One region of the Pseudalkalibacillus sp. JSM 102089 genome, then DNA from elsewhere that is predicted to be linked to it. Evidence: riboswitches for the same ligand, from Rfam matches in the RefSeq annotation. Region 1 holds a riboswitch; each other region holds the start of a gene.
The links. Region 1 has a riboswitch for S-adenosylmethionine ahead of ABVF21_RS05475 (MetQ/NlpA family ABC transporter substrate-binding protein). Riboswitches for the same ligand answer to the same signal wherever they lie in the genome.
Positions count from the first base shown of each region.

Region 2: linked by a shared signal. The riboswitch ahead of msrA (peptide-methionine (S)-S-oxide reductase MsrA) and the one ahead of ABVF21_RS05475 (MetQ/NlpA family ABC transporter substrate-binding protein) in region 1 are both predicted to bind S-adenosylmethionine.
Region 3: linked by a shared signal. The riboswitch ahead of ABVF21_RS11915 (YezD family protein) and the one ahead of ABVF21_RS05475 (MetQ/NlpA family ABC transporter substrate-binding protein) in region 1 are both predicted to bind S-adenosylmethionine.

Region 1 covers NZ_JBEWYW010000002.1:150,088-160,707, reverse strand. The annotation lists gene ABVF21_RS05505 (carbohydrate ABC transporter permease) at 1-66, shown strand, start outside; gene ABVF21_RS05500 (carbohydrate ABC transporter permease) at 79-903, shown strand; gene ABVF21_RS05495 (N-acetylglucosamine kinase) at 890-1,858, shown strand; gene murQ (N-acetylmuramic acid 6-phosphate etherase) at 1,871-2,770, shown strand; gene ABVF21_RS05485 (BH0509 family protein) at 2,910-3,059, opposite strand; gene ABVF21_RS05480 (S9 family peptidase) at 3,453-5,447, shown strand; SAM riboswitch class I at 5,557-5,665, shown strand; gene ABVF21_RS05475 (MetQ/NlpA family ABC transporter substrate-binding protein) at 5,836-6,642, shown strand; gene ABVF21_RS05470 (methionine ABC transporter ATP-binding protein) at 6,664-7,698, shown strand; gene ABVF21_RS05465 (methionine ABC transporter permease) at 7,688-8,362, shown strand; gene ABVF21_RS05460 (iron-containing alcohol dehydrogenase family protein) at 8,463-9,557, shown strand; gene ABVF21_RS05455 (L-cystine transporter) at 10,087-10,620, shown strand, end outside.
Region 2 covers NZ_JBEWYW010000001.1:294,879-305,498, forward strand. The annotation lists gene cydD (thiol reductant ABC exporter subunit CydD) at 1-718, opposite strand, end outside; gene ABVF21_RS01335 (hypothetical protein) at 977-3,220, shown strand; gene msrA (peptide-methionine (S)-S-oxide reductase MsrA) at 3,267-3,917, opposite strand; SAM riboswitch class I at 4,017-4,130, opposite strand; gene ABVF21_RS01345 (Na+/H+ antiporter NhaC family protein) at 4,218-5,621, opposite strand; gene fni (type 2 isopentenyl-diphosphate Delta-isomerase) at 5,817-6,860, opposite strand; gene ABVF21_RS01355 (glycosyl-4,4'-diaponeurosporenoate acyltransferase) at 6,841-7,359, opposite strand; gene ABVF21_RS01360 (phytoene desaturase family protein) at 7,538-9,043, shown strand; gene ABVF21_RS01365 (carotenoid biosynthesis protein) at 9,061-9,873, shown strand; gene ABVF21_RS01370 (glycosyltransferase) at 9,873-10,620, shown strand, end outside.
Region 3 covers NZ_JBEWYW010000004.1:244,045-254,664, reverse strand. The annotation lists gene cobA (uroporphyrinogen-III C-methyltransferase) at 1-109, opposite strand, end outside; gene cysC (adenylyl-sulfate kinase) at 166-774, opposite strand; gene sat (sulfate adenylyltransferase) at 789-1,937, opposite strand; gene ABVF21_RS11925 (inorganic phosphate transporter) at 1,962-3,026, opposite strand; gene ABVF21_RS11920 (phosphoadenylyl-sulfate reductase) at 3,032-3,754, opposite strand; gene ABVF21_RS11915 (YezD family protein) at 3,866-4,009, opposite strand; SAM riboswitch class I at 4,106-4,211, opposite strand; gene ABVF21_RS11910 (NfeD family protein) at 4,327-4,983, opposite strand; gene ABVF21_RS11905 (DUF1002 domain-containing protein) at 5,053-5,928, opposite strand; gene ABVF21_RS11900 (hypothetical protein) at 6,111-6,446, shown strand; gene ispG (flavodoxin-dependent (E)-4-hydroxy-3-methylbut-2-enyl-diphosphate synthase) at 6,586-7,704, shown strand; gene ABVF21_RS11890 (hypothetical protein) at 7,776-8,183, opposite strand; gene ABVF21_RS11885 (hypothetical protein) at 8,343-8,921, shown strand; gene ABVF21_RS11880 (Fur family transcriptional regulator) at 8,938-9,357, opposite strand; gene ABVF21_RS11875 (metal ABC transporter permease) at 9,375-10,214, opposite strand; gene ABVF21_RS11870 (metal ABC transporter ATP-binding protein) at 10,218-10,620, opposite strand, start outside.

The sequences.
Region 1 (10,620 bases):
CTCTTTATCTCATTCTTTACCGCACTCTATTTACGCTATATGCAGAAAAAACAAGTGGACATGTAAGGAGGCGATACTATGAACCATACGATTTGGACGAGACCGTTTTACTATGTATTTGCTTTTCTCATCGCATCCATTAGCATCTATCCGATTCTATTAATGATCCTTTCTTCCTTTAAAACAAGCGCGGAGATTTTCACAAGTCCACTCTCATTCCCGAAGACGTTCACGCTTGATACGTATCGGAACTTACTAGAGATCATACCGTTTACAACGTATTTCATGAATAGCGTGTTTGTGAGCGTTGTTTCTGTTCTATTAATTTTGATTACCTCGTCACTTGCCGCCTTCTATATCGCACGCTTCACGTTTGTATGGAATAACATCATCTTCTTTTTCTTTCTGATGGGAATGATGCTTCCGATCAAACTAGGCATCGTGCCGCTGTTTATTTTAATGAAAGATCTCAATTTACTAAACTCGCTCTGGTCACTGATCTTTATGTATGTTGCCACGGGAATTCCACTGTCGATTTTGATTTTGACAGGATTCTTCCGAACAATGCCTCGTGAACTAGAAGAAGCGGCCCGTATTGATGGAGCGGGAAACCTTCGTATTTTATGGAGTGTTGTGCTACCACTGATGCGACCGGCGCTTGGAACTGTGATGATCATCCAATTTATCCAGGCCTGGAACGATTTTTTCTTCCCACTTATTTTTATTACCGATGACATGAAAAAGACAATCCCAGTGGGCATGCTTTCCTTATTTGGCGAATACTCTGCAGATTGGGGAGCCCTTTTTGCCGGTTTGACCCTTGCGTCACTTCCGATGATTGTCCTCTTCTTCATCGCATCAAAACAATTTATGGAAGGACTTACTCAAGGTGCAATCAAATAAGCGATTCTACATTGGCATAGACGGCGGAGGAACGAAAACTCTAGGATTATTGTGCAATCAAAACGGAGTGATTTTAGCTAAAAGTACGGCTGGTTCGACAAATCTAAAATCTCGCGCAGAACAAGAGGTGCGATCTGCCATTCATCACGTGATCACGGAATTAACGTCGGGATTAAAAGATGGAAAGCTTGCAGGAATCTTTGTTTCAACGGCGGGGGGTGACCGAGAAGAGGATCAGAAGCGATGGGAAAGATGGCTGAGGGAGAGGCTTCCGAGTTTTGAAGGGATTCTCAAAGTTAAGAACGATGCTTACGGTGCGCTTGCAAGCGGTACATTTTCGATGGAAGGGACCGTTCTTATTGCGGGTACTGGTTCGATTTCCTATTCGATCGATGCAAATGGTTCCCGTCGTGTGGGAGGCTGGGGCTATTTGTTTGGTGATGAAGGAAGCGGCTACGATATTGGGCGGAAGGCGCTCCGGACAGTTGCGATGATGCATGATGGAAGAATGATGTTGGACGAAGCTTTTTGTAGTAACATCCTTTCCTTCTTACAGGTAAACGGTGCGCCTGAAATAATTACGGCGATTTATGAGGATTCCTATGCGCGTATGAAAATCGCTTCTGTTGCTGAGAAGGTCATCAAGCTTGCAGAGCGACAAAATCAAACGGCGTTGAAGATCGTTCAGAGAGCTTTTGAGAGTTTGAGTGAATTAGTTCGTGCCATCGAGATTAGGGGCAGTCAACTAGTGATTTGCGGAGGGCTAATGCAATCCTCCTTCTTTCGAAATGGGTTTCTTGAAGAATTGAAAACAAGAGGGGTAAGCGATGTGTATTATCCTAACTTATCTCCAGCTGTAGGGGCATGTATTTGTGCGCTACTTTGTTGTGGTGTACCGCTCACAGAGGAACGGAAAGCAAATCTGATGTCGTCTCATCACGTAATGGACGGCTAAACTAGGGGAGAGATGACGTTGACAGACGTGAATGAGATGAAGACAGAAATGCGTAATGCAAAATCGGAACATCTGCACCAATTTTCAACGCTTGAAATAATCGAGCTGATGAACGAAGAGGATGGGAGCGTAGCTGGAATTGTGAAAACCGCCCTTCCCGAGATTGAGAAAGTGGTTGATCATGCTGTTGCTGTGATGAAAAAAGGAGGAAAGCTCTTTTATTTTGGAGCTGGTACGAGCGGGCGTCTCGGCGTGTTAGATGCTTCTGAGTGCCCGCCGACATTTGGTGTTGCGGCTGACCTAGTGAATGGCATAATTGCTGGAGGAGACCGAGCGCTCAGGTATCCAATCGAGGGGGCCGAAGATAGTCGGGAAGCGGGGGGAGAGGATGTACGGAAGCATGTATGTGCACACGATTTAGTCATTGGTATTGCTTCAAGCGGAAGAACCCCTTATGTGCTTGGTGCTATCGAAGAAGCGAATAAAATGGGTGTAGTGACAGCAGGGATCTCGTGTAATACAGGTGCGTCGCTTTCAAAAATGGTTACATACCCGATTGAATTACCAGTAGGTCCCGAAGTGGTGACAGGTTCAACTCGACTAAAAGCAGGAACAGCACAGAAGATGGTATTAAATATGATTACGACAGCATCGATGATCAAGCTTGGGAAGGTCTATCGTAATTTAATGGTGAACGTTCAAGCATCGAATGAAAAGCTACGGAAGCGAACAGTTTCGATTATTCAGGAGTTAACGAGAGTGAGTGAAGAAGAAGCTGCACGCTACAGTGAACAGGCAGAAGGTGATGCGCGGGTAGCGGTGCTGATGATTTTGCGGAGAGTTGATGCGGATCGAGCGAGGCGACTGCTTGAGGAGAAGGATGGGGATTTTGTGGCTGCGATGGAGGGATGAAGATAGGTAAGGGGGCAGGTGCGTTACCGGTGACGTACCTGACCCCTATTAAATACATCTGTTTTCTCAACAAAGACACATCGCATTCTTTCTATTAAAACAGCCCCTGCGGAGTTACCGCAGGGGCTGTAAATATTTATTACATCATTAAGTCCGCTGGTGAGTCATCAAAGTAGAGCCAGTGAAAATATTCTACTTCCGCATCAGACATTCTCAGAACTTCTTCTCTGTTCATTGTCGTTTTGTCGCACAAAAGATCAATAAATTGGTTTCGTGCTTGCTGGCTCATTGTAAATCCTCCCTGTATTTTAAGCGGCATTCCCTGTTTCGTAACCGCTTTCAATTTGTTAATTTTATTATACATCTCACAATGAGATGATTCAAATACCAAAATGAGATATATTGCAGGGAACCGATGTGAAATTGCTATGAAAGTGAGCGGAAGTTCAATGAATAAGAGTTATGAAGGGAATGTATGTTCTTGTTTTGTTGGTTTTAATTGAAAAAAATGTGTATTTTGGTTGTTTCCTCCTTTTTAACAAACTTGATGAAGTGATCTTTACTTTAGAAGGGATGGTTAGAATCAGAATTAGAGATGGATTTAGAGGGAGATTTGCCCGCTCTGCAGGAGTTTTTTCCTATTCAATGGAAGTAGAGAAGATGTAGAAAGGGAGTGTGGATGATGGAAATTGGAAGTGACAAGAAACAAAAGAATTTGGAAGAAAGCCTTTATGATTTCACTTTTGTTGGTGATCCCCAACTTTCACCTGATGGGAGCTACGTTGTTTATGTAAAGAAAGTGATAAATGAGGACAAAGAATATACTTCAAATTTAGTCATAGTAAATCGCGATACTGGAATTGAGCATGATTGGACATATGCTTCTGGGGAGAAAAAAGATCACTCTCCGCGCTGGTCGTCTGATGGGAAGACGATTGCTTTCGTTTCGAATCGATCAGGAGAAAATCAAATATGGCTTATCTCAACTGATGGTGGCGAAGCGCGACAACTATCTGATTTAAAAAGTGGTGTTTCCGCTCCTGTTTGGAAACCCGATGGTTCTTCGCTACTTGTTTTAAGTAAGGATACAAAAGAGAAAGAAGAAGGACGTAAGCCTCTCGTTGTGACTGACTTACAGTATAAAGCAGACGGGAGTGGTTTTCTTGACAATAACTTTTTGCAAGTTGTCTTGATCGAGGTAACCTCAGGTGAAAAGAGAATAGAATGGCTTACAGATGCACCATTTAATCATTCTAGCCCTAACTGGTCACCGGATGGACAATCCATTGTATATGTGAGAGATCGATGTGAAGAACAGGGGTCCTACATGCGAGCCGACATCTTTATTCAGGGTCTGAATGAAGGATCAGAGCCTGAGCAGTTAAATCGTGAAGGTGGGAGCTTTAGCACGCCGAACTGGTCACCAGATGGGAAGAAGCTCTCATTCATTGGGCATAACTTTGAGCATGAAGGAGCTACGTTAAATAAAATCTGGACTGTTGATATAGCGAAAAAAGAGTTTACTTGTTTAACAGAGGATGTGGATTTAGAGTGTTCGGATGTATTGATTTCAGATATGCACTGGGGCGGCGCTTCTCCTGGTGCGATGTGGAGCCAAAATGGAGATGGACTCTATTTTCTTGCTAGTAAAGAAGGAAACACTGGTGTTTATTTTGTCGGAGAAGATTGCACGGTTCGACAAATAACGGGTGGTGACAGGCACCATTACGCGTTTCACTACTTGCCAGGCGCGAATGAAGCGGCTGTTGCAATTAGCGATCCACTTAACATTGGCGATATTTATACGCTTTCGTTTCATGGCGATCGAGTAAATGAACAGTGTTTGTCTCAATCAAATGCTGACGTTCTCGAAAGCTTGGAGCTCTCGACACCAGAAATGTTTACATACGCTGGGAAAGACGGTTTGGAGATTCAGGCCTGGCTCATGAAACCAAATGATTATCAGGAAGGTGAGGGATATCCTCTTATTCTTGAAATTCACGGTGGACCGCATATGATGTATGGTAATTCATTTATGCACGAATTTCAGCTTCTTGCAGCAAAAGGATATGTTGTCCTTTATACGAATCCACGTGGTAGTCAGGGTTATGGACAAGAGTTTGTAAATGGCTGCCGAGGAGATTATGGTGGAGGTGATTATGAGGATTTGATGGCGGGTGTTGATGTCGCGTTGGACAAGTATTCCTTTATTGATGAAGCTCAACTTTTCGTGACGGGAGGCAGCTACGGTGGCTTTATGACGAACTGGATTGTTGGGAAAACCGATCGATTTAAAGCAGCGGTTACCCAGCGCTCCATTTCGAATTGGCAAAGTTTCTATGGTGTTAGTGACATCGGATACTTTTTCACAAAGTGGGAAGTTGGAAGTGATTTAGATGAAAACCCTGCTAAGCTATGGCATCATTCACCGCTTAAGTATGTGGACCAAATCGAAACCCCACTTTTAATTCTTCATAGCGAAAATGATTATAGGTGCCCTATTGAGCAAGGAGAGCAGTTATATGTGGCTTTAAAGCATCGTGGGAAGGAAACGATGTTTGTAAGATTCCCAGATTCTGATCATAATTTATCAAGAAGCGGTCATCCAGAACTACGAGTGGAACGACTTAAGCATCTAGGAAACTGGTTCGACAATTACCTAGAAGGAAGGCAATAAGAAATCTTTCGACAAATATCGGGCGGTGACAGGCACTTTTTGAGATCTTCCCTTGACGCCCTTCGAGAAAGATACTATACTATTGAAAATAGTTAAATAATATTGAAAACTCTTATCAAGAGTGGCAGAGGGACTGGCCCTGTGACGCCCAGCAACCATCTCAGTTCGTGAGAAAGGTGCTAATTCCAGCAAACGAGCAATCGTTTGAAAGATGAGAGAGAGTTCAGCACTGCTGATAATGATGAAATGATACTACTCTCTCTGTACTTTACAGAGGGAGTTTTTTTTATTGGGAGGGGATTTTAGCAGGTCGAAGTACTTTTTCGCTTTTATGTTTTAGTGCTGAAACGCTTTATATTACTATATGAATTTTAAAGGAGATTGAGAAATGAAGAAATCATTGTATCTATTTGGTGCACTTATTTTAGTCTTTTTGGCAGGTTGTTCAGGGAATGAGGCTTCTGGGGGTTCAGAAGATGACCCACTGAAGGTAGGGGTAACGGCTGGTCCGCATGAAGATGTGATGAATAAGGTGAAGGAACTCGCAGCGGAAGACGGGTTTGAGATTGAAGTGATTGCGTTTAATGATTATGTGATGCCAAATACAGCCCTTGATGAAGGAGAATTGGATGCGAACGTATTTCAGCACGAACCTTATTTGAATGATTATGTAAAAGAAAGAGGACTCGATCTTTCCAAGGTAGCAACTACGATTACTTTTCCAATGGGAATTTATTCTGACAAATATAAGAGTCTTGATGAATTGCAAGAAGGCGACAAAGTTGGCTTACCTAACCATTCAACAGGCGAACCGAGAGCGCTAATGTTGTTTGAGCAAGCTGGCATTATTGAGTTGAAAGATGGCGTTGGTGTTAAAGCAACGATCAAAGACATTGAGAAGAATCCTTACAATCTCGAGTTTGTTCCATTAGAAGCTTCACAAATTCCAAGACAGCTCGGTGAGCTTGCGATTGCAGCAATTAATACGAACTTTGCAATGGAAAGTGGACGCGTACCGAAAGAAGATTCGCTTGAAATGGAACCAGAAGATTCCCCGTGGGTGAACGTGATTGCAACACAAACAGAGAACAAAGATGATGAACGTATTCAAAAGCTAGTGAACTACTATCAATCAGATGAAGTGAAGCAATTTATCCAGGACGAATTTAACGGTTCTGTAGTTGCATCCTGGTAATTCGAAAGAGGAGTGAGCACGATGATTCGATTAGAAAATATAACGAAAACGTATAAAAGCGGTGAGAGGATTACGAAGGCGGTTGATGATGTTTCCATAGAAGTTGAGAAAGGAAGCATCTATGGCGTCATCGGTTATAGTGGTGCAGGAAAGAGCACGCTTGTCCGAATGGTGAATCTTCTGGAGCGACCGACAGATGGAAAGGTATTTATCAATGACATTGAGCTCACTTCTTTGTCTACTGGAAAGCTTCAAAAAACAAGACAGCGTATTGGGATGATTTTTCAGTCTTTTAATTTGTTGAAAACAGGCACTGTGTATCAAAACATTGCCATCCCGCTGAAGCTTACGGGTCTTCGTAAAAAAGAGATTGAAGCGCGAGTTGATAAATATTTAGGTATCGTTGGGTTATCGGATAAGCGGGATGCTTATCCTTCCCAGCTATCAGGCGGTCAGAAGCAGCGTGTGGCGATTGCCCGTGCGCTTGCTCATGAACCTGAAGTACTACTATGCGATGAGGCAACGAGTGCCCTTGACCCAGATACGACAGAATCAATCCTATCTTTATTGGAACAAATCAATCGTGATTTTGGAATCACGATTTTACTCATTACGCATGAAATGCACGTTGTCCAGAAAATATGTCATGAAGTGGCTGTGATGGAGAACGGGAAGGTGATTGAACAGGGGCGAGTGATCGATATCTTTAGTAAGCCTACTACAACGACGGCCAAACGATTTGTTCAGTCGTTATTCCAGGATGAGCTTCCAGAGTCGCTTGTGTCGCGATTGAAAGAGCGTGGTCAGATCGTGAATCTTTCATTTATTGGGGAGAAATCAGGTAGTCCCGCTCTTGCGCTTGTTAGTAAGAAGTTCGACGTGTATCCGTCCATTTTAGCAGGGAACATTACACAACTGAAGGATCAGCCTTTTGGTAGGCTAGTCGTTCATTTAGATGGGGAAGCGGAAGAGACGGCTCGGGCCGTTGCCTTTTTAGAGGAAAGTGGCGTCGTAGTAGAAGGCTATGTTCAGGAGGTGGAAGCTCATGTCAGCTAAGGTATCGGAGTTTATTGATCTTTGGGGTGCAGACATTTGGAACGCGATTATTGAAACATTTCAAATGGTTGGGATCTCACTACTGATTTCAGTGTTGATTGGCCTCCCGCTTGGTGTGCTACTTGTTTTAACTAGAGCTGAAAAAGCATTAGAAAATAAAGTTCTTTTCCGTATATTAAATGCGGCTATAAACGTGATCAGGTCGATTCCATTTATCATTTTACTGTTTTTCATTTTACCTTTTACAAAAATGATTGCAGGTACAACTATTGGAGTAAAAGGTGTGATTGTGCCGCTCGTTGTCTTTACGGCGCCTTATATCGCAAGGTTGATGGAGTCTGCTCTTCTTGAGGTCGATCGTGGAGTAGTAGAAGCCTATGAAGCAATGGGGGTAAAAACGAGACACATTATCTGGCATGTTCTTGTAAGGGAGTCTCGTTCATCGATCGTTCTTGGATTAACGATTGCGACAATTGGACTGATTGGGGCAACGGCAATGGCTGGGCTCGTTGGAGCAGGTGGACTTGGTGATCTCGCTTATCGATACGGTCATTTGCGATATGAAGTCGATGTGATGTACGTTACGGTATTTCTCCTTATTGTCCTTGTTCAGGGACTCCAATCGTTCGGGAATGTTCTCTCCGCTCGTTTGAAGAAGGATTAAGTTAAAAGGATATCTCATTGTGCAATTGTTTATAGCAGGTGTGTCTTCAATAAATGAACTTCATGATCAGTTTGTTCATCAGATTTAGGAGGAAGAAAAGATGGAATCAATTCAGGTAAGAGCAACGCCAGGACATTATGAGTGTCGATCAGGTATCCTTCAAGAATTACCACGGTTACTTCAAGAAGGGCAGTTCCAAAAAGTATTTGTGATTTCTGGCCATCAATCGTGGGCAGCGGCTCAAGATTATTTCCCGGATCTATCTGCCTTTCATGTAGCTTATTCTACGTACAGTGGTGAATGTTCAGAAACTGAAATTGCAAGGCAATCAGAATTAGCCAAAATTCACGGTGCCGATTTGATACTTGGGGTAGGCGGCGGAAAAGTTCTGGATGTAGCGAAAGCGGTTGGTAATGAAGTGAACAAAGATGTGGCTCTTGTGCCAACTCTTGCGTCTACTTGTGCTGCAACGACGCCGCTTAGTGTGAAGTATTCAGATGAGGGAGAATTTATTACGTATACTATTTTTCCAAGAAGTACATATCTTGTTCTTGTAGAACCTGAAATTCTTGTGCAGGCACCAATCGCTTATTTGAAAGCGGGGATTGGTGATACGCTGGCCAAATGGTATGAAGCGAGAGCACTCATTGAGGAACTGCCTTCGACGCCAATCCCAGTAAAACTAGCGTATGAAGTAGCAAGAAGCTGCCGTGATGTCCTTGTGGCAGATGGTGAAAAAGCGGTTAAGGATCAACAGAAGGGTCGTTTGAGTGATGCGTTTATTCGGGTGATTGAAACAAATCTTTTATCAGGAGGGATGGTAGGAGGTCTTGGAGATCGCTATGGTCGGATTGCAGCGGCACACTCCATTCATAACGGATTAACACATGTATCTGAAGCTCATTCGTTTCTTCACGGTGAGAAAGTAGCTTATGGCATACTTGTGCAACTTGTACTAGAAGGTGAGTGGGAAGAGGTGAGAGGTTTATTTGCCTATTATAAAGAAATTGGTTTGCCCCTCTCGTTAGAGTCAATTGGCATTGAACCAACAAATGTGGAGAGCATAGGTCAAGTCATCGCAGAATACGCTACGAGAGATGGGGAGTCTATTCATTTCCCTTCAGGTCATGTGACGAAAAATGATGTAGTTGAAGCGATTCTTGGTTTAGAAGCATTACAAGTTACATTAAGCTGATTAGAGGCATATCTAGCGAGAAAAAAGTCCCCTGGAAGTTACGATTCAACGTCCAGGGGGCTAAATATGATAGATGGATTTTGCGAGCAGATCAAGATGGCGGTTGCGATGTTCCTTCCATTGACATTGTTGGCCAGCACCAGGCTGAAAATAGTTCTTGATCAGTAATAAAATCATTGAAATGTTCCCCCTCTGATTCAACGAATGTATTATTTAGCGCCTATTAATAATTTCCTGTTCAAGAACGTAAATGTTCTCCATGTCCAGCACCTCCTTGTGTCTCTCTTTCTTTGTTAATTACAGTCTACGCCGTATGCGTATCAAATAAACCAGTCACCAGTTCGGTTTTCAACTCATCCTTAAGATGGAGATTTCATAAGCCTTTTCCTCCATTCGACAAATAGCGGGAAGTGACAGGCACCAGCGCTTGACAGTGCCACAAATTGGTAGTATTTTAGATTAATGCCGACTAAACTTATAAGGATTATAAAGTTTTGGTTTTATAGAGAAAATAAAAGGGGGAAATAGCGTGGATACATTTTTAGTCATTGTGAATATTGCCATTTTACTTGTTCTTATTGGTGTTTTAATTAAGATGCAGCAGAAGCATGTGTCTTTTAGTAAGCGTGTGTTTGCTGGTTTAGGGTTTGGGGTTGTGTTAGGTGTTTACTTGCAAGCTGTCTTCGGAGCTAGCTCAGAGATTGTGAGTCAAACATCAGATTGGTATAGCATTGTAGGGAGCGGATATGTACGCCTTCTAATGATGATCGTGATACCACTTGTTATGGTTTCGATCATTCAATCGATTACGAATCTTGAGAAGACTTCAGAGCTTGGCAAAATGTCAGGGTGGATTATTGGAATTCTTGTATCAACCGCAATGGTTGCAGCGATCGTTGGTGTAGGTAGCTCGCTCGTCTTTGATTTAAATGCAGAGCAAATTGAGGCAGGGCAAGCGGAACAGGATCGTGGAAGCTATCTAGAAGAAACGCTTGGTAGTGTGAAAGATATGAGTACGCCAGATAAAATTCTTGCGTTTATTCCTGCAAATCCGTTTGAAGAT
Region 2 (10,620 bases), on a different contig from region 1:
CAAACGCAACCTTAAGAACTTCGAGCGTTGCATCTCGATAATTCAAGCTACTTTCTTCCATTATCGAGCGATATTTCTTCGATTGACGAAACAAGTTTAACGTAGTCAAACCCTGAATTGTATCAAGAAAACGACCAGAAAAAACGGTCATTTGCTCTAGCTTCTCCTCGGATTTTTTCTGAGTACGAATGCCGATAATAATATAAAAGAGTGGAATGAATGGAGCCGTCACGATCATTATTAGCCCTGTTTCAATATGCTGAGTTGAAACTGCGATTAGAATAAAAAAAGGAATAACCGCCGTTTTAAACACTTGTGGAATGTATTGACTATAATAGGAATCAATCTCATCCACCGCATCTAGTAAAACGCTCACTTTCTGTCCAGATTTACCCTGGTAAGACGTTAAAAGTGCGTCTCGAGAAAATTTATTCAAAAGCGCTTCTCTTATTCTTTGTTTCACAATAGTGGCCATATTTACGCCTGCTTTTCCCATTAAATAAGATACGCAAGGGCGTAGCGCCATGACAATCAGTAAGCCAATGAGATACGGTGAAATTTCTGAATATGCTAGTCTCTCAATAAATACCCGATTCACTATTTCTACTGTAAGAAAAGCCTGTACAATAATGGATGCGCCAATAATAAGAGCACCTAAAATCATGAACAAGTGTGTGATTTTAAAACCTGAAGCATACGCTTTAAGTTCGTTCTTCACCTAATCCCCCACCTTTAGTTTCACAACAAACATACGTTTGTGAAATATTTCACATTAATTCTTAATTCCTATTGTACGACTTATACAAAGGAGAAGCAAATACTATGCAACGATCATTTTTTACAATTAAATGAACGAAATCTGTGCTAGAGTCATCGAGCCACTACTTATTCAATTGAGGCATTCTTAGATTTAGCATTCTTCCTCATTTCCTATTTGCTATAATGAAATCAGCAGGATAAGAAATGGAGGATTAGCGTGGAACACGAACCTGAATTTGAAAAAACGCGTAAAAATACACACAAACGAAATAAATTAAAGCATTTATTGATTTCTTTTACTCAACCATTACAATCCTTCTTTAAAACCATGTGGAAAGGAGCTTCTTACGGCGCTCTTTTTATGACAATGCTGCTAATCTTTTCGATTGGGTTTGATTTTCATACTGGACTGGGTCAAATAATGGACATTATTCTTTTCCTATTAATAGCAGTTGTCAGTACACTACTCACCGTTAAGATTGGTACATGGTTCGTAGAGCATTTCAAAAGATTACCCTCTCTTCTCATTGCAAGTATTGGAGTCTCGCTTGCTATAACCATTTATACATTAGATCAATTTCGTCAATTAGAGAACATCCTTCCGCTCTCCTATCTTTTAATTGCAGTCGGTATCATCCTTGGCGCCATGTTCGGATACCCTCTTTCTAAAGGGATCAAAAAGCCAATGTCTATGATCATGCTACTGTTTGGTATTTTAGCAACGTCTGCTTTTTCATACTGGTTATTCACACCTGGTTTGATGAATGATCGTCTCTCTATTAATGTAGAGCCGCTCTCACCTGTTAGTGATAACCCTTCAGAATACGGCTCATTTGATGTAACTACTTATACATATGGAAGTGGTAAGGATAAGCAACGTCCTGAATTTGGAGAGCAAGTTGATATTCAAACGATGTCAGTTAACGCTTCAAGTATGATTGGAGAATGGTCCAAAGAACGTGAGTGGTTCTGGGGCTTTAAAGACACCAATGTGCCACTAAATGGACGTGTATGGGTGCCCAAAGGACAAGGGTCTTTCCCCCTTGTCCTTATTGTCCATGGAAACCATAAGATGGAGGACTTCTCAGATGAAGGCTACAATTATTTAGGAGAGTTACTCGCTAGTCGTGGCTTTTTAACAGTATCAGTAGATGAGAACTTCTTCAATTCATCATGGTCTGGAGGCCTCGCAGGAGACATTAATGGACGCGCCTGGTTGCTGCTTAAACATATTGAAGAAATGGAGAAATTATCGTCTCAAAAAGATAATCCATTATTCAACAAAGTGAATATGGATCAAATTGCTTTAATAGGTCATTCTCGCGGTGGTCAAGCTGCCATTTTAGCAGCAAAATTCAATGACCTTGATCGTTATCCAAATAACGGAAACATGACTTTTGATTTCCATTATAATATTGAATCTGTTATCGCACTTGCACCGACGGATTATCAAACACTTTCAGATCGAAAAATCGAAGTGGATGATGTCAATTATTTATTGCTTCAAGGTTCTTATGATAGTGATTTATCGGAATTCGAAGGCGACCGACAGTATAATGGGATTGATTTAACTGGCAGAAAAGAAGCTATGAAAGCAGCCCTTTATATTGATCGCGCCAATCACGGACAATTTAACACAACGTGGGGAGAAAACGATACGTATTTCCCTTTCACGCTTTTATTAAATAAAGAGCCTCTTCTTAAAGGCACTGAACAACGACAAATAGCCCGCACATATGTTGCTGGATTTCTTGAAGCGACGCTTCATCAAAATGAGTCTTATCAACCGATGTTTGAGGATTATCGCTATGCTCTCGAATGGCTACCTGATACAACATACATTAGTAAATACGAAGATCCTTCGTATCATATCTATAGCACTTTTGAGGAGGACGTTGATGTCACAACAACAACTTCTCCTTATATCACCATAGAGGCTAATAGCTTGCTGCAATGGTATGAAGGAGAGCTTGAATTTCGACGCGATAAAGAAAGAGGTACTCATGGGGTCTTTTTGAAATGGGATCATTCCTATTCAAAGAACGGCACGTACAAATTAAATTTCAAGAAAGCCCTTCAGGATCCATTTGCTTATACAATGAACAGTTCATTAACATTCACAGCAGCAAACCTTTCAGATCCATCTGACCAGCAACCTGTTGATTTCACAATCACGGCTAGTTCAGATAACGGAGCGTCCGCTAGTGTTAAGCTGAGTGACGTCATGCAGTTGCAAGGTGTTCTTCCTATTCTACACACAAAAACAAAATACTTCGAAGAAGGACGTTATGGTGAACCTACTGAACCGGTTCTCCAAACCTTTAATATCCCGATGCAGCAATTCTTAGAAGCAAACGATGCCTTTAATCCGAAGAAGATGAATGCTCTTACATTTGAATTTAATGAATCAGAGAAAGGAAAAGTCTATATTGACCAAATAGGTGTCAATCAAGGTGATTAACTAAAAAAGGCCTTCCCTCATGACGATGAGGGAAGGCTTTTTTCTATTATGAAATTTTGCAAGAAGACTGTCCACGCTTTGCAAGATAGCTTTGATGATATTCATCTGCTCGATAGAATGAAGTGATTGGTACAATTTGCGTCACAACTGGTTTTTTGAAGCGTCCGGATCGCTCGAGTTTTTCTTTCGCAATCAATGCTATTTCTGCCTGCTCATTTGAATGGTAAAAAATCGCTGAGCGGTAGCGTGTTCCGACATCTTCTCCTTGTTTATTTAAAGAGGTTGGATTATGATTTTCAAAGAAAACTTCTATAAGTTCTTCATAAGTAATGAGCGAAGGATCATATTCAACTTGGACAGATTCGGCATGGCCTGTTAATTCAGAATAAACATCTTCATAAGTTGGATTAATCGTCTCTCCTCCTGTAAACCCTGCTGAAGTTGAAATAACACCGTTCAATTGTTGAAATAGCGCTTCTACTCCCCAAAAGCACCCTGCTGCAAATGTTGCTTGTTCCACTGTGACCACTCCGTTTCCTTTTCTCTGTATGGTTTTATTTGATCGAGCATATATGTTTTCTAATTCATTTAGTGATAACATATAAAGTTGCTTTTCACCCTTCTTATATATCCCTTGTGAGAGAAGGGTCTTAATAAGCTGTTGTTTTCTTGCTTCGTTATCCATTAGTGTATGCAATATCAGTCTCTCCCTCTACTAAAACATATTTCCAAATGAGGGTGCATAAAAAAACCCTCATCTGCTCGAACAGAAGAGGGTTTGGATAGACCGAGCCTCTTCTCATTTTTCGACTTTCGTCGCAGGAATTAGCACGGTTCCAATTGAACACAAGTTCATAGGTCCGTTGCCGAGGTATCTAAGGGCCAGTCCCTCCACCTCTCTGAATAAGAAGATCCTTTAAACAAAGGATTATTAAGTTAGTCCCAATAATAAATGGTTTTAAAACGGATGTCAATACAAAAGTACTCATAAAAATAATTATATTACAAAAGAGATAACAAAGTAGCCAGCTGCAGTTAATCCCGCCGCTAATAAAGCTGGGCCAAGCTTAAATTTCGCATATGTCATAGGATTCAACTGCAAGATCCTCGCAACTGTATTCGTATTGTCACTTAGCGGAGAAGCAAATGCGCCAAATGTCCCACTCGCAAACACAGCTCCAATGACAACAGGGAGATCTGCTCCTGTAGAATACCCTAATGAAATACCAAGCGGCATTAAAATTCCCCATGTGCCCCATGATGAGCCAATAAAGTATGAAATAAACGCACCAACGAGAAATAAGACTGGTGGTACAAATAAAGTAGGAATCCAATCAAGGTTTGAGGTAACAAAAGATGAGAAGCCAAGAGCTTCTGTTGAAGCTGCTAAGCCCCAAACAACAGTAAGCAAGACGATGACCGGCATCATCTCATTACCCCCTTCGATAAAATAAGTAACAAGGTCCTTTAAAGAAAAACGTTGAAATAAATAGAAAACGAACGTTAAAAGTACTGTAGTGAGAAGTGCAAAGACCATCGCGTCGAGCACATCTGCTTCAATAAACGCCTTGATTAAAGAAGTAAACCCCTTCTGATAACCACTCCAATATGTGAGAAGAAGTGTTAGGAGAATAACTCCTCCAAGAGGTATTAATAAATTCATCGGTTTCGTAGGAAGATCCTTCGCCACTGCTGGATGACAATCTTCCCATTGATCATCAAGCTTTTTTTCCACATTACCTGCGTCTGTAGCAGGCGTTTTTCGATGATGGAAAAAACTCAAATAAAAGCCAATCAATAAAATACTAATCGAAAAAAAGTTATAAGGGATACTTTGAAGGAAGTAACGATAGCCATCTCCTTCAATACCTTCCGCCTTAAGTGAAAGCTGCACAACAGATGACATATAGCCGACAAAAGCGGTAGCAATTGGCATTAAGACAATGACTGGTGTTGCTGTCGTTTCTATCACAAATCCAAGCTCCTGAGGAGTGATTTTCACTTTATTTAAAAGAGCTTTCATGATTGGGGCTACCGTTACAATGCGGAAACTAGGAGCACTAAATGTTCCTAGCGTTGACACCCACGTCAGAAATAACGCTCCTTTTTTTGAGTTGATTTTGGATGAGGCAACTTGAACAAATCCTTTTATCCCACCAGTATATTTCATCAATCCGATTAAGCCCGTAAACATATATAGAAAAAGGACGATTTTAACATTATTTTCATCTTTCAAACCAGTCATTATAAATTCATAGAACTGTTGTAAACCAATGATCAATCCAGGTTTGTATATAAATGATGCTGTTAGCAAACCCGCCGTTAATCCTGGGATCACTAGTTTTGTTTTCATCGCAATGATAATGACAACGATAAACGGAAAAATGGATAACCAGGCCATTAGCGTCGCCCTCCTTAAGCTCTAGTTTGCTCTCTAGAGAACGACCTATACTACGGGAACCGATAATGTTGATTCCTCATTCATATGAGCAAGTGGAGTTGCTCGAATTCAATGGTGCCATATGGGTTAAATAAGACAAATTGAACATCGTTCCTTAACTTATTCATACAAAAAAGCCAGAGCTCAGTGCTCTGACTATTTCTTTTTTAATGCGCTATTGTATTTTAATCTATTGATCGATGCAGCTCCAATTCCAAACATAGCCGTTCGTAATTCGAACTCAATTCGCTTTAATTGATCTGATAGCGCTTCTTCACTATCATCTACCGCATTTTCAAGTAATGCCCTACCAAATCCAGACACATCCGCACCGAGAGCAATAGCTTTAGCTGCATCTACACCATTTTTTAGTCCGCCACTTGCAACCATCGGGACATCGGGATGCTGTTTCCTTACATCAATAATACAATCAGCTGTCGGATTACCCCAATCTTGAAAAGCTTCGGCAGCTTGTTGTCTTAATGTTTGATGGGAACGAAAACTTTCAACTTGAATCCAGGATGTTCCACCCGCTCCAGCAACATCAATAAAACTGGCACCTGCACTTATAAGACGCTGAGCACTCTTCGCATCGATTCCCATGCCAACCTCTTTAATACCGAGTGGAACAGGGATCGCTTTTGCTACTTCTCGAATTTTATCGATTAAATCTTGGAAATTTGTATCACCCTCAGGTTGGAATACTTCTTGTAATGGATTTAAATGAAGCAGAAGCGCATCAGCTTGAATGAAGTCAATCGCTCTCTTACACTCTTCTACTGTAAAACCATAATTGAGTTGAACAGCTCCAATATTAGCTAGTATAGGAATGGTTGGTGCATGTTTTCTTACGTCGAATGAATAAGCGGATTTCGATTCTTGAATAGCTGCACGCATTGAGCCTACACCAAGCGCCCAACCATGTGCTTCAGCAGCTTTGGCAAGACGTTTATTAATCTCCCAAGATCGCTCTGTACCCCCCGTCATTGAACTGATCAGAAATGGCGTCTTCAATTTCTTATTAAGAAATTGAGTGGAAATATCGACTTCATTATAATCAATTTCTGGTAGTGGATTATGCTTAAAACGATATTTTTCTAACCCCGTCGTAAGTCCCTGTCCTTCCACGTCTTCCGTTAGACAAATATCAATATGTTCGTTCTTTCTTTTTTCGGTTTGATCAAACCCCAAGTGTTCCAATGGAATTCCCCCTGCGCTGCTCTTTTTTCAACTGTCGATGTAATAATGGTTTTAACCTGAGTCGATTGTACCTTTGTATAAGAATAAATGGAAGATTAACTATTAAAGAATACCCAACCATTACTAAACCAATACTCAAAGGATTCCATAAGAAAAACAAGAATGAAGGTGGTATGAGAAGCCAATGAGTCACCTCTGCACGTCTTGTCTCTAAGATAAATTTCCTTATATAAGAAGAAGTGAGCGTTTTGAGTTCTTTCTTCCGAAATCCTCCTTTAAACACATCTCCCCCATCAGGTAGTATTGTTTTCCACTTCTTTATCTGGATACGATCATACACTTTCAGTTCCCATTTCTTATTTTGTAACATTGATTTTTTAGATTCATAAAAGGAATCTGGCAACCGAAGGCAAATATAAGAGATAGAAACATGAATGATCAGCCAGGCAAAAATATTCACTAAGATTAACCCTACGATCGATAAGTGGATGACCTGCATACACATTCCTCGTTTCAAAATTGTTTAACATATCCAAGATTAGGTAATTATTATGTCAGGAAACCTATTATACACTGTAACAGCGTTATGATTCCTTTACAAAGGTTATACCCACACTATACAATTACAGTGTATAAATGTCGACGCTTGAAGTTAATTCGATGAAGGAGGAGATGGAATGAGCAAAAAAACAATCGTTATTGGCGCTGGACTCGGAGGTCTTTCGGCAGCTATTCGTCTGGCAGCCGATGGACATCAGGTTACCATACTGGAAAAAAATGAGCGCGCTGGCGGCAAATTAAACAAACGTTCCGGCCAGGGGTTTAAATTCGATACCGGTCCTTCCATTCTAACAATGCCGTGGGTCCTTGAGAAGCTATTCAAAAGCGCAAACCGAAATGTAAACGATTATATGACCATTAAACGTATTGAACCTCAATGGAGAACTTTCTTCGAAGATGGCGCCCAGATTGATGTAACAAGTGATATTGCTGTTATGTTATCTGAAGTACATAAGCGCTCAGAAAAAGATTATTCCAACTTCCTCTCCTATTTAGATTATTGCAAAACGATGTTCGATTTAAGCTTAAAAAGCTTTTACAAAAAAAGCTTATCAGGCATTCAAGATTTGCAAAAACTGCATTCATTTAAAGACCTTCTCACAATGAACCCTATGAAATCAATGAATCAGGCAACGGAAAAATATCTTGATGATAAACATCTTCAGCAGCTCTTTAACTTCTTTATTATGTATATTGGCTCATCACCTTATCATTCCCCTGCCATTCTTTCACAACTAGTTTATGTGCAGCTTGGCCTTGGTATTTATTATGTTGAAGGCGGTATGTATAACATAGCAGAAGGAATGCTTAAGCTACTTGATGAGCTAGGTGTGGACGTACAAGTCAATACAGAGGTCGCTGAGATTCTCACCGTAAACAAAAAAGCAGCTGGTGTAAAACTTGCGAATGGGACGATGATGGAGGCAGACTTAATCGTTAGTAATCTTGAAGGCATCCCTGCCCACGAGACGCTTCTTAAAGGAGAACCTGGGGCTGAAAAAGTGAAAGATGAATTGAAAAAATATACTCCTACCGTTTCGGGCCTTGTGTTGTTACTAGGTGTAAATAAGACGTTTGATCACCTTCAACACCACAACTTTTTCTTCTCGAAAGATCCCGAGCTAGAATTCAAACAAATATTTGATGAAGGCGTCCCTGCTGACGACCCAACTGTCTATATTGGTGTCTCATCAAAATCTGACCCAACTCAGGCACCGGCTGGAAAAGAAAATCTCTTTGTCTTAACACATGTTCCTCCTTTAGAGCCTGGTGAGAGCTTTGAGAAACATCGCGGTAGATACCGTGAAATCGTCCTAGATAAATTAGAACGAATGGGTATGACAGGTCTTCGCGAATCAATTGAATTCGAATATCAGTTCATTCCAGATGATATTAAGAGTTTATATGGTTCTAACGGTGGCTCTATCTATGGTGTAGCAACGGATCGTAAAGTGAACGGCGGTTTTAAAATACCATCTAGAAGTTCACTAATTGATAATCTGTACTTTGTAGGTGGTTCAACACATCCAGGTGGTGGCGTACCAATGGTTACACTTTCAGGTCAGTTAACTGCAGATTTAATTGCGGAAGATCAGAAATTGAAAGATGAACAAACTGGCTAAGAAAGGGACTTCGCAACATGATGAGATGGGATAATGTAATCTTTCGACTATTTATTTTTTGGTACTGCTGTGGGTTGATCCTTGTTGGCTTCGACCTACTTCCATCGTTTCTTAACTGGGCAAATGCCTTCTTTCTTATACTCTGTGGAATATTAGGCACCTTTTATTTTGTACGAACGTTTGGGGCTTTGCGGGGGCTTTCAACAGCCTCCTTTATCTTTGCTTTCAGCATGATCGCAGAGGGCTTAGGCGTTCATTATGGTTTAATCTTTGGAAAATATGATTATTCCGGTGATTTTGGGTTTAAATTAGCTGACGTTCCAATAGGAATTGGTTTTGCTTGGATTATGGTGATTGCCGTTACTCATGTGCTATCGCTTCAAATGACGGAAAAACTAAATCACGGCATCATAAGATGGGTCGTCTACTCCCTTTTAGGCTCCCTTATTGCCGTTTTAATTGACTTAATCATTGATCCCGTCGCCTATTTAGTGAAGGGTTATTGGGGATGGGACGGAAACGGCGTTTATTATAACGTTCCTTTCCAAAATTTCACGGGCTGGTTCTGGGTATCCCTTTTCTTCCACGTCTTACTCTATCCTCTCTATATGAGGAATAAGATTCCAAATAGGACTTCTTTCATTAAATGGAAGCATCGAATGGCCATGTTATTTGGTATGGTCATGGGGATGTTTATTTTCCTTGCTCTGCTTGATGGACTTTGGCTTGCGGTCTTTGTAACATCGATTCCTACACTGCTTCTGCTAATTACCTATAAGAAAAAAGCGAAGCAAAATGGACGCGCTACAGCGGGAGAGGTGACCGTCTAATGTTGCTCATTTATATTAGCATTCTTACAGCGTTTGTCTTGTGGACGATCATCAATTCACTCTTCATGCCACGTCTATCAAATCGAAGTATTCAGGGGGATGAGAATGGTCGAGTATCCATTCTTATCCCTCTTCGTGATGAAGAACGAAACGTTGAAGAACTCCTTCAAAGTTTAAAAAAACTCACATATCAAAATATCGAATTTCTTCTACTTGACGACCACTCTAGTGATCAAACATTGAATTTACTGTATGAAGGAACAAAAAATGATCCGAGATTTACGATTATTCGTGGTAAAGATCTACCTGAAGGTTGGACTGGGAAAGTATATGCTTGTCATCAACTAAGTGAACATGCTAAAGGACAATACCTACTGTTTAATGATGCAGATTTAAGACTGTCGCCAAATGCGGTTCAAGCTGCACTCTTATTAATGAAAAAGCGGGAGGCTTCCATGATAACAGGGTTTCCTGCTTTTCCTGTAAGCTTGTTTCTTGAAAAGCTTCTTGTACCACTTCAGCATTTTGTCGTTCATTTCCATCTTCCATTAGCACCAGCTAATTGGACGAACCTACCCTCCTTCACCGCTGCTCATGGGGCATTTATAATGGTTCATACGGAATCATACAAACAAGTTGGTGGTCATAAAGGGATTCGCGCCACACTCCTTGATGATATTGATTTAGCAAAAACATTTAAGAAAAAAGGACAAAGAGTTATTATTGCCAATATAACAAATGTGGTCA
Region 3 (10,620 bases), on a different contig from region 1:
TTAAGCGATCATAGAGGATCACATCAGCCTGCTCAATACACTTTACGCCTTTCACTGTAATTAAGTCGATGTCTCCTGGTCCTGCGCCAACTAGATAAACTTTCCCCATCTGATTTCCTCCTCCACGAGATGATTTTATTCTTTAAAATCACTTAAGCTCAAAAGTTATTGATTTATAATCAACCCTTGCTTTACTAAATAGGACATCACTTTATTAGCACATTCTTCTCTGGAGTGGTTGTCCGTATCAATGGTGATTTCGGGATTGATCGGTACTTCGTAAGGAGATGATACGCCTGTGAAGTGAGGAATCTCGCCACTACGAGCTTTTTTGTATAATCCTTTAGGATCTCGACTCTCACACTCATTTATTGGACATTTCACATATACCTCAATAAATTCACCTTGTTGCAGAAGTTCACGTACTACTTGTCTATCACTATGGAACGGGGAAATAAATGCAGTGATTGCGAATTGACCGCTATCAACTAGTAGTTTAGACACCTCCCCAATACGTCTAATATTTTCCTTGCGATCTTCTTCTCGAAAACCAAGATCCTTATTTAAACCCTGACGGATATTATCACCGTCTAGAACATAGCTTTGGACGTTTAATTCATGAAGCTTCCTTGAAACATCATTTGCCAGTGTTGATTTCCCGGAACCAGACAAACCTGTAAAGAAGAGTACTGCACTTTTATGCTGATTTCTCTGCTGCCTCATTTCTTTTGTTACCACTGTATCGTGCCAGGTTAAATTATTGTTCACTGTCATCTCAAATCTCCCCCTTATGCGTTCACTGTCTTCTCACTCATTCCTTTAATTAGTACCTCCACAACCTCAGGACGACTAAATGTTGCCGGAGGCTGCTCCCCATTTCGTAAAAGGGCACGTACTTTAGTACCTGATAAAATGACGTGATGCTCATTCCCATGCGGGCACGTTTTGGCCGAAGCCATGCTATCGCACTTCTCACAGTAGAAACTGTGTTCAAAGAAGAGTGGTGTAATTCCTAATTCCTCGCTTGTAAATTGACTAAAGATTCTCTGGGCATCATAAGTGCCATAGTAATCACCTACTCCGGCATGATCTCTCCCCACAATAAAATGTGTGCATCCAAAGTTTTTTCGAACAAGCGCATGAAAGATTGCCTCTCTTGGCCCTGCATACCGCATAGCAGCAGGGAAGACACCAAGATGCACACGATCTTCAGGGTAATAGTTCTTAAGTAGAACTTCATAGCTTTCCATTCGAATTTCTGCTGGTATATCATCTGATTTGGTTTCACCTACAAGAGGATTCAAGAACAAGCCATCCACTGTTTCAAGTGCGGTCTTTTGAATATACTCATGCGCTCGATGAACTGGATTTCTTGTTTGAAATCCTACAACTTTCTTCCAGCCCTGACGTTCAAAATAATCTCTTGTTTCAGATGGATCATAATGATAGCGGTCAAACTTGCCTTTTTCGGTTCTTTTAATAAGTGTAATTGGTCCACCAATGTAAACATCTGGTCTATCGTAAAATTTTTTCACTCCTGGATGTTCACTGTCCTCTGTTAAATACACGTGGCGCGCCTCCACTCCCTTATCAGGAGTATATTTGGATTCCACTTCTATTGTGCCGTACACAGTCCCATTATTAGTTAACTTCACTTTATCACCAATTACGATCTCAGCAGCTCGTTCGTGCGTAACTGGCAACGTAATAGGAATGCTCCATGGCAACCCGCTTTCTAATTTGAGGTGATGAACGACTGACGTATACTCATTTTCATTAAGAAAACCAGTTAACGGACTATACGCTCCAGTTCCGATTAATTCCAGATCACTTAACGCAGTAGTGTCTAGCTCAATTTCTTGAATAATCCCATCAATTTCAGTATTAGGTTTGTAACGGTTAATCAATGTTCCTCCATGCGCGTTAATTGTTGCCATCTTAATCCCTCCAAATTGAATTTATTATAAGCTTCCTTCGTCTTGTAATGTCCCCTTTTGAGAGCGAATCGATCGAATTAAACTTCCTGACCCAAGCGTCGCTAGAATAACGCTGCCAATTGCAATTAATGTATATAAATCACTTTCTAAAAAAAGTTTGATCATACTATAAGAAATAACTAAAGAAAAAACCGGTGAAACTGCCCAAACTTTAATCATTCGCGTAATGACATCTTTCTGCCAAAGCTGAAATCCATCTTTAGCCGTTCCAATACCAATGATCGATGAGGTGGTAATCTGGGTAAGCGGCACCGGAATCCCAAATAAGGAAGCTCCAATCACAAGTCCAGCGCTCGTACCTGATATAGCACAACCTTCACCAAGTGAAAACTTTGTGATGCGATAACCATTCGTTTCAATAACACGTTTACCAAATACTAAAGCACCTAAAGCAACAAAAGCTCCCCCAAGAAATGCCCCGTGAGAAAGGGATAAAACACCCGCTCCAACTAGCGGTCCAATCGCATTTGCGACGTTATTCATTCCTGCTGAAAAAGCTTCTAGAAAACCGGCTACAATTAAAAAAATGGTGAGTGGCTTTTGCCAATTTGAAGTAAGTTTGATTCTTTGTTTTAAAAGACCTAAAAATTTCCCCACACTGAGAGCTGTAGCAAAAGCAATAACTGGTATAACGATCCACAACAACATAATGAACATCACATTCTGAAAGTACAAAGCACGGTAAGCAATACCAACTCCTACCACTGCGCCCACAGTAACTTCACTTGTTGATAATGGAATCCCCATCATATTTGCTAGAAAGAGCGCTGTTGTAGCTGAAATGAAAATAATCAAGATAACCTTTAGACTGAGTACGGAAGAAGGTATAATGCCACTCCCCATTGTTTTAATAACATTACCTCCACCTAATGTGGCACCACCAACAATCCCAATCGCACAAACACTCAGTGCTACACTTCTTCTTTTAATCGCTCCAGCCCCGTAAGCCACTCCCATCGATGCCGCAGCTCCACTAGCGCCAATATTCATAGCAAAAAAGAGAGCCACCGTAATAACTAAGGTTGTCATGACCGTCACCGATTTGGTGCTGAATCAAGATGCAAGCCGCATTCCGTTTTTTCCTGATTTGCCCATCTCCCAGCTCTAGAATCACTACCTTCCAATACGCTTTCAGTGCATACCGCACATCCTATACTTGGGTAGCCTTTATTATGCAGGGGATTGTATGGTAAATCCTTTTCGTACACGTACCTCCAAACATCTTTCCATGTCCAATGAATAAGTGGACAAACCTTAATCGCCTGAAACTTATCATCTCTATTGAAATAATTTGTCTTTTGTCTGAGTGGCGACTGCTCTCTCCTTAACCCTGAGATCCAGGCACTTACATGATCTAATTCTTCATGCAATGGTATGATCTTTCTCAAATTGCAGCACTGTCCCGGGTCTCGCTCCCATAGAGCATCTCCTTTACTTAATGCCTGTTCCTCGACCGACTCCTTTGGTTGCTTTAACTTAATATTTAGAGATGGATATTTGGCTTTTACTTTATTAATTAGCTCATAAGTCTCATCAAAATGGAGACCTGTATCCAGAAAAACAATTTTCGCGTTCTGGTTTATTCGGGAAATCAAATCAATTAGAACGACACCCTCAACACCGAAACTACAAGCATATACAATATCATCTTGGTAAATTTGATACGCCCGCTTCAGAACTTCAAGAGCCCCTTTCGTTTCTGATTCAACGTTGAATTCAGGTTCCTTTCCCGACCAATTATCATAGAACCAATTCATTTCTAACCCTCCCAATTCCGATCAAGGAAATATATTTTAAAGTTTAAAAAAAGAGGCGATTCTAACCTTTAGGGTTAGAATCGCCTCTAGTTTCTCTAGTCAGCGCCAATATTAAAGTCGTTCTTTTTCTTTTCTTTCAAGTTGAACAACTTTCCCATCTTGAACAACAAGCGTAATTGATCCAAATTTCAACGAACTTAGCATTCGTTCTATGCGTACAGCAACGTCTGAAAAATTCTGGTCTTTCGTTCCCATCATGCAACCTCCCTTTGTCGTAATAATCATGAGGAGAAGCTTATAAATGAAAAAAGCCTTCCCAAATTGGAAAGACAGATCAGGTTACCTTAATTCACCTTATCTTCCAAAATGGACTCCATTTTGCTGGAAGTAGCACCTTGCCAATCAGGCAGGTTGCTGGACGTCAACGGGCCAGTCCCTCGGTCTCTCTTGATAAGTTATTTTCTAAATCTTAACTATTATCTAACAACATGTCAACCCTAGTTTAGAGATCGGGATAAAGGGATTAGAAAAGAATATGAAAAAATCCCCGAATCTATGACTCGGGGACCATTTTAAATTGGATGGCGTTTACTTTCTTCTTTTTTCTCTTCTATTAATATACGCGTACCATCTACAGACGTAATAACTACTGCCGTATCCTTATCGATCCAACTTCCAACAGAAATGGCGCTATACTTTTTCTCATTGACTTGTATTGTTCCACTTGGTCGAAATGGAGTAATTGTCATAGCCGATTCTCCAACTAAACTCTTATACTCAGAGTTCATGGAATTATACCCCATTTCACTGCTTAACCGATCCTTTAACGTCATTTTCGTCCACATAGAGCGTGCGGGGAAAACACGCAAAAACAGGAATGAAGCAGCTGTACCAATTAAAAAACCACTTGAAACGAGAAGTCCATAAAGGAAAGTTGGAGAAGGAATGGCCACGGCTGTAACCATCATAATTAATCCAATCAAACCAAATGTACCATCGTTGAGTAATTTCCCATCAAGAATAACTAAGCCTAAACCAACAGCAAACACAAGTCCCATCCAGAGAATTGATGATAAAGAAGTAAGATGGAAACTAAAATAAAATGTGAGCAATAGTATTCCGATCAATCCAAAAATACCTTTTACACGAACAAGTAACTCAGCAAACAAGAATAGCACGCTAAGTAAGACGATAAGAAAGCCAACTGCTGGCAAAGATAGAATTTCCATCCTCGCTCCCTCCTTTTCCTTCTTCTCTTATACGTTCAAAAGGGAAGAAAGTTTCAGTCACTTGTCACTTTACGATTGAAATACCCCTTTTATTCCATCAATAATCGCAATAAAGAAATCAATGATTTTTTGAATAAATGACTGTGTCTCGTCTTTATTTAAAAAATCGTCTAGATTTTCTCTCGCGTTCTGCAACTGACTTTTCATTTGATCCCAATCAATATCAAGATTTTTCATTCGATTAAACAGTTCAACAAGACCATCCAACTCATCTTGAGTCAATTCAATGCCTGAATCGTTAGCAATTTGCTTGATAACTGTTCTTAAGTCATCTTCCGTCTCGGGTGGGTTTGTAGCAATTTCATCCTTAATCTTAGTCATTAGCTCCGTTGCTTTATCTGCGCCAATACTATCGCTCAATTTTGCAGTAGTGACGAGCTCTTCATTTGCTACTTGTTTTTGCTCCTCAGGTATCACTTCATCTGTGCTTAATTCATAAGCTTTGATTAAACCAGTTAATGCGGCCGTACCTGAAACCTCCATTGGTGCTGTCACATAAACATCAGCATCTTTTACTCCAGCTGTTATTAAAGCATTTGCGTACATTTCATCTGTTACCCAATTAATATTTTTTGTGTCAACGCTTAAACCAGCATCTTTTTCACCAATGGTTATGGAAGAAGAAGATAAGGCGCGGGTACCGATTAGCGCTTTACTTATATAATTCCCAAGATATTTATGCTCTTCTTCATTTGATACCGTTACCGTCATTGCATTTTCCGGAGCTTCCATTTCATCAACTAGCTTCTGTTTTTGCTCTTCAGATAGATCTTCACCAAGTGTAACGATAACATCTCCGACGCTCGCATCCGCTTGTACCACCATAGGAATAATAGACATCATTAACACCATCGACAATAAAAACGGCAATCCTTTTTTAAGCATGTTTTTGGTCTCCTTTTAACGTGAGGCTCTAATGAAGAGTAACTCAGTTAATCTCCCCATCTCTTAGTATTCTACTCGACACTCGATCGAAAGAAAAGATAATTCACTAGGAAATCTGTCATATCATGGAAGGACAAGCATATCGTAGTACAAAGGAAATCATTCTGAAGGAGTTGCGAGAGATGCGAAAACTATTGTTAAGTTCCCTATTTCTGCTTGTCCTTCATACAACTTATTATGATTTAACAACAGGAACCCTTACAAATAACAGAGCTATTTCAGAAGTATCAGAAGCAGTCGAAGTAGTGTCACCTGAAAAAAACTCTCCCTATGTGGTTTATAAAATAAATGCTGGCGATACTGTTCTTTCTTTAGTAGAAAAAGCGAACGGCTCAATACCGGTTCCGATTGAAACGGTCGTTCACGATTTTGAAACATTAAATAAAATTCATCCAACTCTTATACAAATTGGGAAAGAATATAGGATACCTACTTATGACCAAACATCTGCTCAATGATTATTTCTTGTCAATAGCTCTCTAAAGTTGCTACAATGGGATAGTATTACAGATGAGTCTTATTCCCTACAAGGGAGTATATAAAAGCGATCTAAATCATGAGGTAAGCAATCCTACATGTAAAAGGAGCGATTTTCGCATGAATGAAATTACCCACCGTAGTCAAACTAGACCTGTTAAAGTAGGTCCTTTAACAATAGGCGGTAACGATGAAGTTATTATTCAAAGTATGACAACAACCAAAACTCACGATGTGGAAGCAACAGTTGCTGAAATCAATCGTCTTGAAGAAGCTGGTTGTCAGATTGTACGAGTAGCTTGTCCAGATGACAGGGCAGCAGATGCAATCCCTGAAATCAAAAAGAGGATTAATATCCCTCTTGTCGTTGATATTCACTTTAACTATAAGCTAGCACTAAAAGCTATTGAAGGTGGAGCAGACAAGATACGTATTAACCCTGGTAATATTGGACGTCGCGAAAAAGTGGAAGCTGTCGTAAAAGCAGCCAAAGCAAAAGGCATTCCGATTCGCATTGGCGTTAATGCTGGTTCACTTGAGCGAAAAATCCTTGAAAAATACGGCTATCCTACAGCTGAGGGAATGCTAGAAAGTGCCCTCCACCATATTAAAATTCTTGAAGACCTTGATTTCTACGATATCATCGTCTCCATGAAAGCTTCCGATGTTAACCTTGCAACTGAAGCATATGAACTGGCAGCACGTTCTTTTAATTACCCACTGCATCTCGGAATTACAGAGTCAGGGACTCTATTTGCAGGTACAGTTAAAAGCGCAGCCGGTCTTGGTGTTATTCTTTCAAAAGGAATCGGAAATACGGCGCGTATTTCTCTTAGTGCGGATCCGGTTGAAGAAGTAAAAGTAGCTAGAGAGCTTCTTAAATCATTTGGACTTGCAGCGAATGCAGCCACATTAATTTCTTGTCCAACTTGTGGGCGTATCGAAATTGACCTTATTTCAATCGCAAATGAAGTCGAAGAGTACATTTCAACAATCAAAGCACCTATTAAAGTAGCCGTGCTTGGATGTGCAGTGAATGGTCCAGGTGAAGCGCGTGAAGCTGATATCGGTATTGCAGGTGCACGTGGTGAAGGTCTCCTCTTCCGACATGGTGAAATTATCCGTAAAGTTCCTGAGGAAACCATGGTAGAAGAGTTGAAAAAAGAAGTCGACAAAATAGCAGAAGAACATTACAAGAAAATGGCAGAAGAAAAAGAGAAAGCTGAAGCTAACTCTTAATTCTTTTTCTTGATCAAAGAAGAAAAGCCAGGCACTTTTAAAGTGCCTGGCTTTTCTATTAAGGTTTTCAACTAAAAGAACGGTGCGAAGAATAAGCTGATGATCATTGAAGCGGCACCAACACCAATCGCCCATGATCCGAGCGTTGTTAGTCCCTTTCTCCTAGCAACAAATCCTACGACGATTCCCGCTGCTCCAAGAATGACGGGAAGTATGAACAAGGAAATAACCGATAAAGCAAGAGCAGCTACACCCACTCCCACTCCTGTTCGATCCTGTTCCTGTCTTTTAGCTTCAAAGTGTTCATGATGCTCCTCAGCAGTTGGACGTTCATTTTCAGGCGACTGTAAATAAGGACGGTCTAATACACCAGGGGCTACTTCAGCTGCAGCTTCCTCAAGATATTCCTCTTCCGATTCGCTGCGAACTTCGCGCTCCTCGATAAAGTCCAGATCGTCATCATGTCTGTCTTCTGTCATATACATCCCTCACTTTACCTTGTTGTGGAGCATGATTAGTATTTGTCAGTGAGTGTAAGAATATGTTCGTTCAATCAGTAAGATAATCCCAATTCCTTCTTATTGCCTTTCTTTTCTATGATATGATGAAAAGAGAGCAAATCAAAAAGGAGTTTTATTATGACGATCAAAAGACTCGGACTTGATATTGATGGAACTGTAACAAGTCCTAAAACCTTTCTTCCTTATTTAAATTCTTCATTTAATAAACAATTATCATTACATGATATCACTCAGTACAATCTCGCTAACCTTCTCGGCATTCCTCAAAAAAAGTTTTTTGAGTGGTTAAAAACAAATGAAGAAAAAATTTACGCAAATGCCCTTATCGCGGATCAAGCTCATCCTATCCTAGAAGAATGGAAATTGGATTATGAACTTTTCTACATTAGTGCAAGAGGGGATCATTTACTCAACACAACAAAAGACTGGTTTACATCAAATGGCGTCCCTTATCATCATATCGAACTTATTGGAAAACATGATAAAATTGATTCCATTAAAGAACATAGCGTTGACGTTTTTTTTGAGGATAAATACGATAATGCATGTGCGATTGCAGAGGAATGTGAGATCCCAGTGATCCTTTTTGACACTCCATACAACCAAGGAACAGTGCCTTCTAATGTATCTCGATTGGAAACATGGCCAGAAGCTCAACAGTGGCTTAAGCACCATAATAAAAGCGGAAGAGCATAATTATGCTCTTCCGCTTTTAGGCATACGCCTGACATGCAACACAACGACCGTACACTTCAAATTTATGTCCTGTTACTTCAAACTCAGAGTCTCCTACTGGAATGTTCTCCATTGGACAGGATTCTATTTGGCGAGTTTTACCGCAATCCAGACAAATGAGATGATGATGATGCGTATTGGTTGAACAGCTAAGACGATAGCGCTTTTCACCGTTCCATTCTGTCTCCTCTAATATCGTTAAATCCGCAAACAGAGTTAAATTTCTGTAAATCGTATCAACACTCATCCCGGGATAGCTTTCTTGCATATGGTTCAGCACATCTCTTGCTGAAAGATACCTCTTTTCTTTGGCGAAAAGAGTGACGAGATCCTCCCGTTTTTCAGTGTATTTATAACCTTCATCCTTTAAAATACGCAATGCTGTAGAGACATTCATATATCCACCTCATTATGTTAAGATTTCCACTGTTTTAATCTTTTGAATAGAAGCACGAACAACAAAATCAACGCTGATAGAATAACAATTGTTCCACCCGGAGCAATATCTAGATAATATGCCAGAACAAGTCCACCAAGCACCGCAATTTCTCCCAAAATAATGGAGTATGCGATTGTTTGCTTAAATCCTCTAGCAATTCGAATACTTGCAGCAACAGGAAGCGTCATAAGCGCCGAAACGAGTAGTACTCCTACAATCTGCATCGAAACGGCAATCACAAACGCGACAAGTAAAATAAAAATGAAATGAATCCACTTTCCTCTAACGCCTGATACGATTGCTTGCTCTTCATCGAATGAGAGAAAAAATAGTTCTTTGTATAATAAAATCACAACAAGTACGACAATAATCGTTATCACTGCCACAGCCATTAAGTCACTTCGACTAATGGCAATGACGCTTCCGAATAAATAATTAAATAGATCAGAATTGAATCCATCTGCTAATGATAAGAATACGACCCCAAGTCCAATCCCCCCAGATAAAGTAATGGGGATCGCTAGCTCTTCAAAATGCTTGTACACTTTTCGCAGTTGCTCAATAAATAACGAACCCGCTGCAGAAAATCCCATTCCCATATAAACAGGATTAACGCCCTGCCAGAATGTAAAATACTTACCTAGAAGTAAACTAGCAGCTATTCCTGCCAAAGTAATATGTGATAAAGCATCCGCTATTAATGCCTGTCTTCTAACAACAATAAACACTCCAAGTAGCGGCGCAATAATTCCAATTAATATGCCCGCCAAAAAAGCGTTTTGCAAAAACTCAAATTTCCATAAAGCTTCTATCATTTTCTAAATGCCTCCGTGATCATGGTCGTGACTTAGAACGTGAACATGATGGCCATAAAATCCAGATAGTTCACGATCATTAAATTGTTCAAATTCATTTGTTTCACCATGAAAGTGAAGGGTTTTATTCAAACATGCCACATGCGTTACTTTATCCGTAATCGTTCCGATATCATGTGTGACAAGAAGCAAGGTAATGCCATTCTCCTGATTAAGCTTACCAAGAAGTTCATAGAAATCACTCGTTGAATTAGCATCTACCCCCACCGTAGGTTCATCAAGAATAAGAATTTCTGGTTTACTGACAAGCGCTCTTGCAATAAACACTCTCTGCTGCTGTCCACCAGAAAGTTCTCCAATATTACTTGATGCATAATCACTCATTCCTACTTGTTTGAGAGCCTCC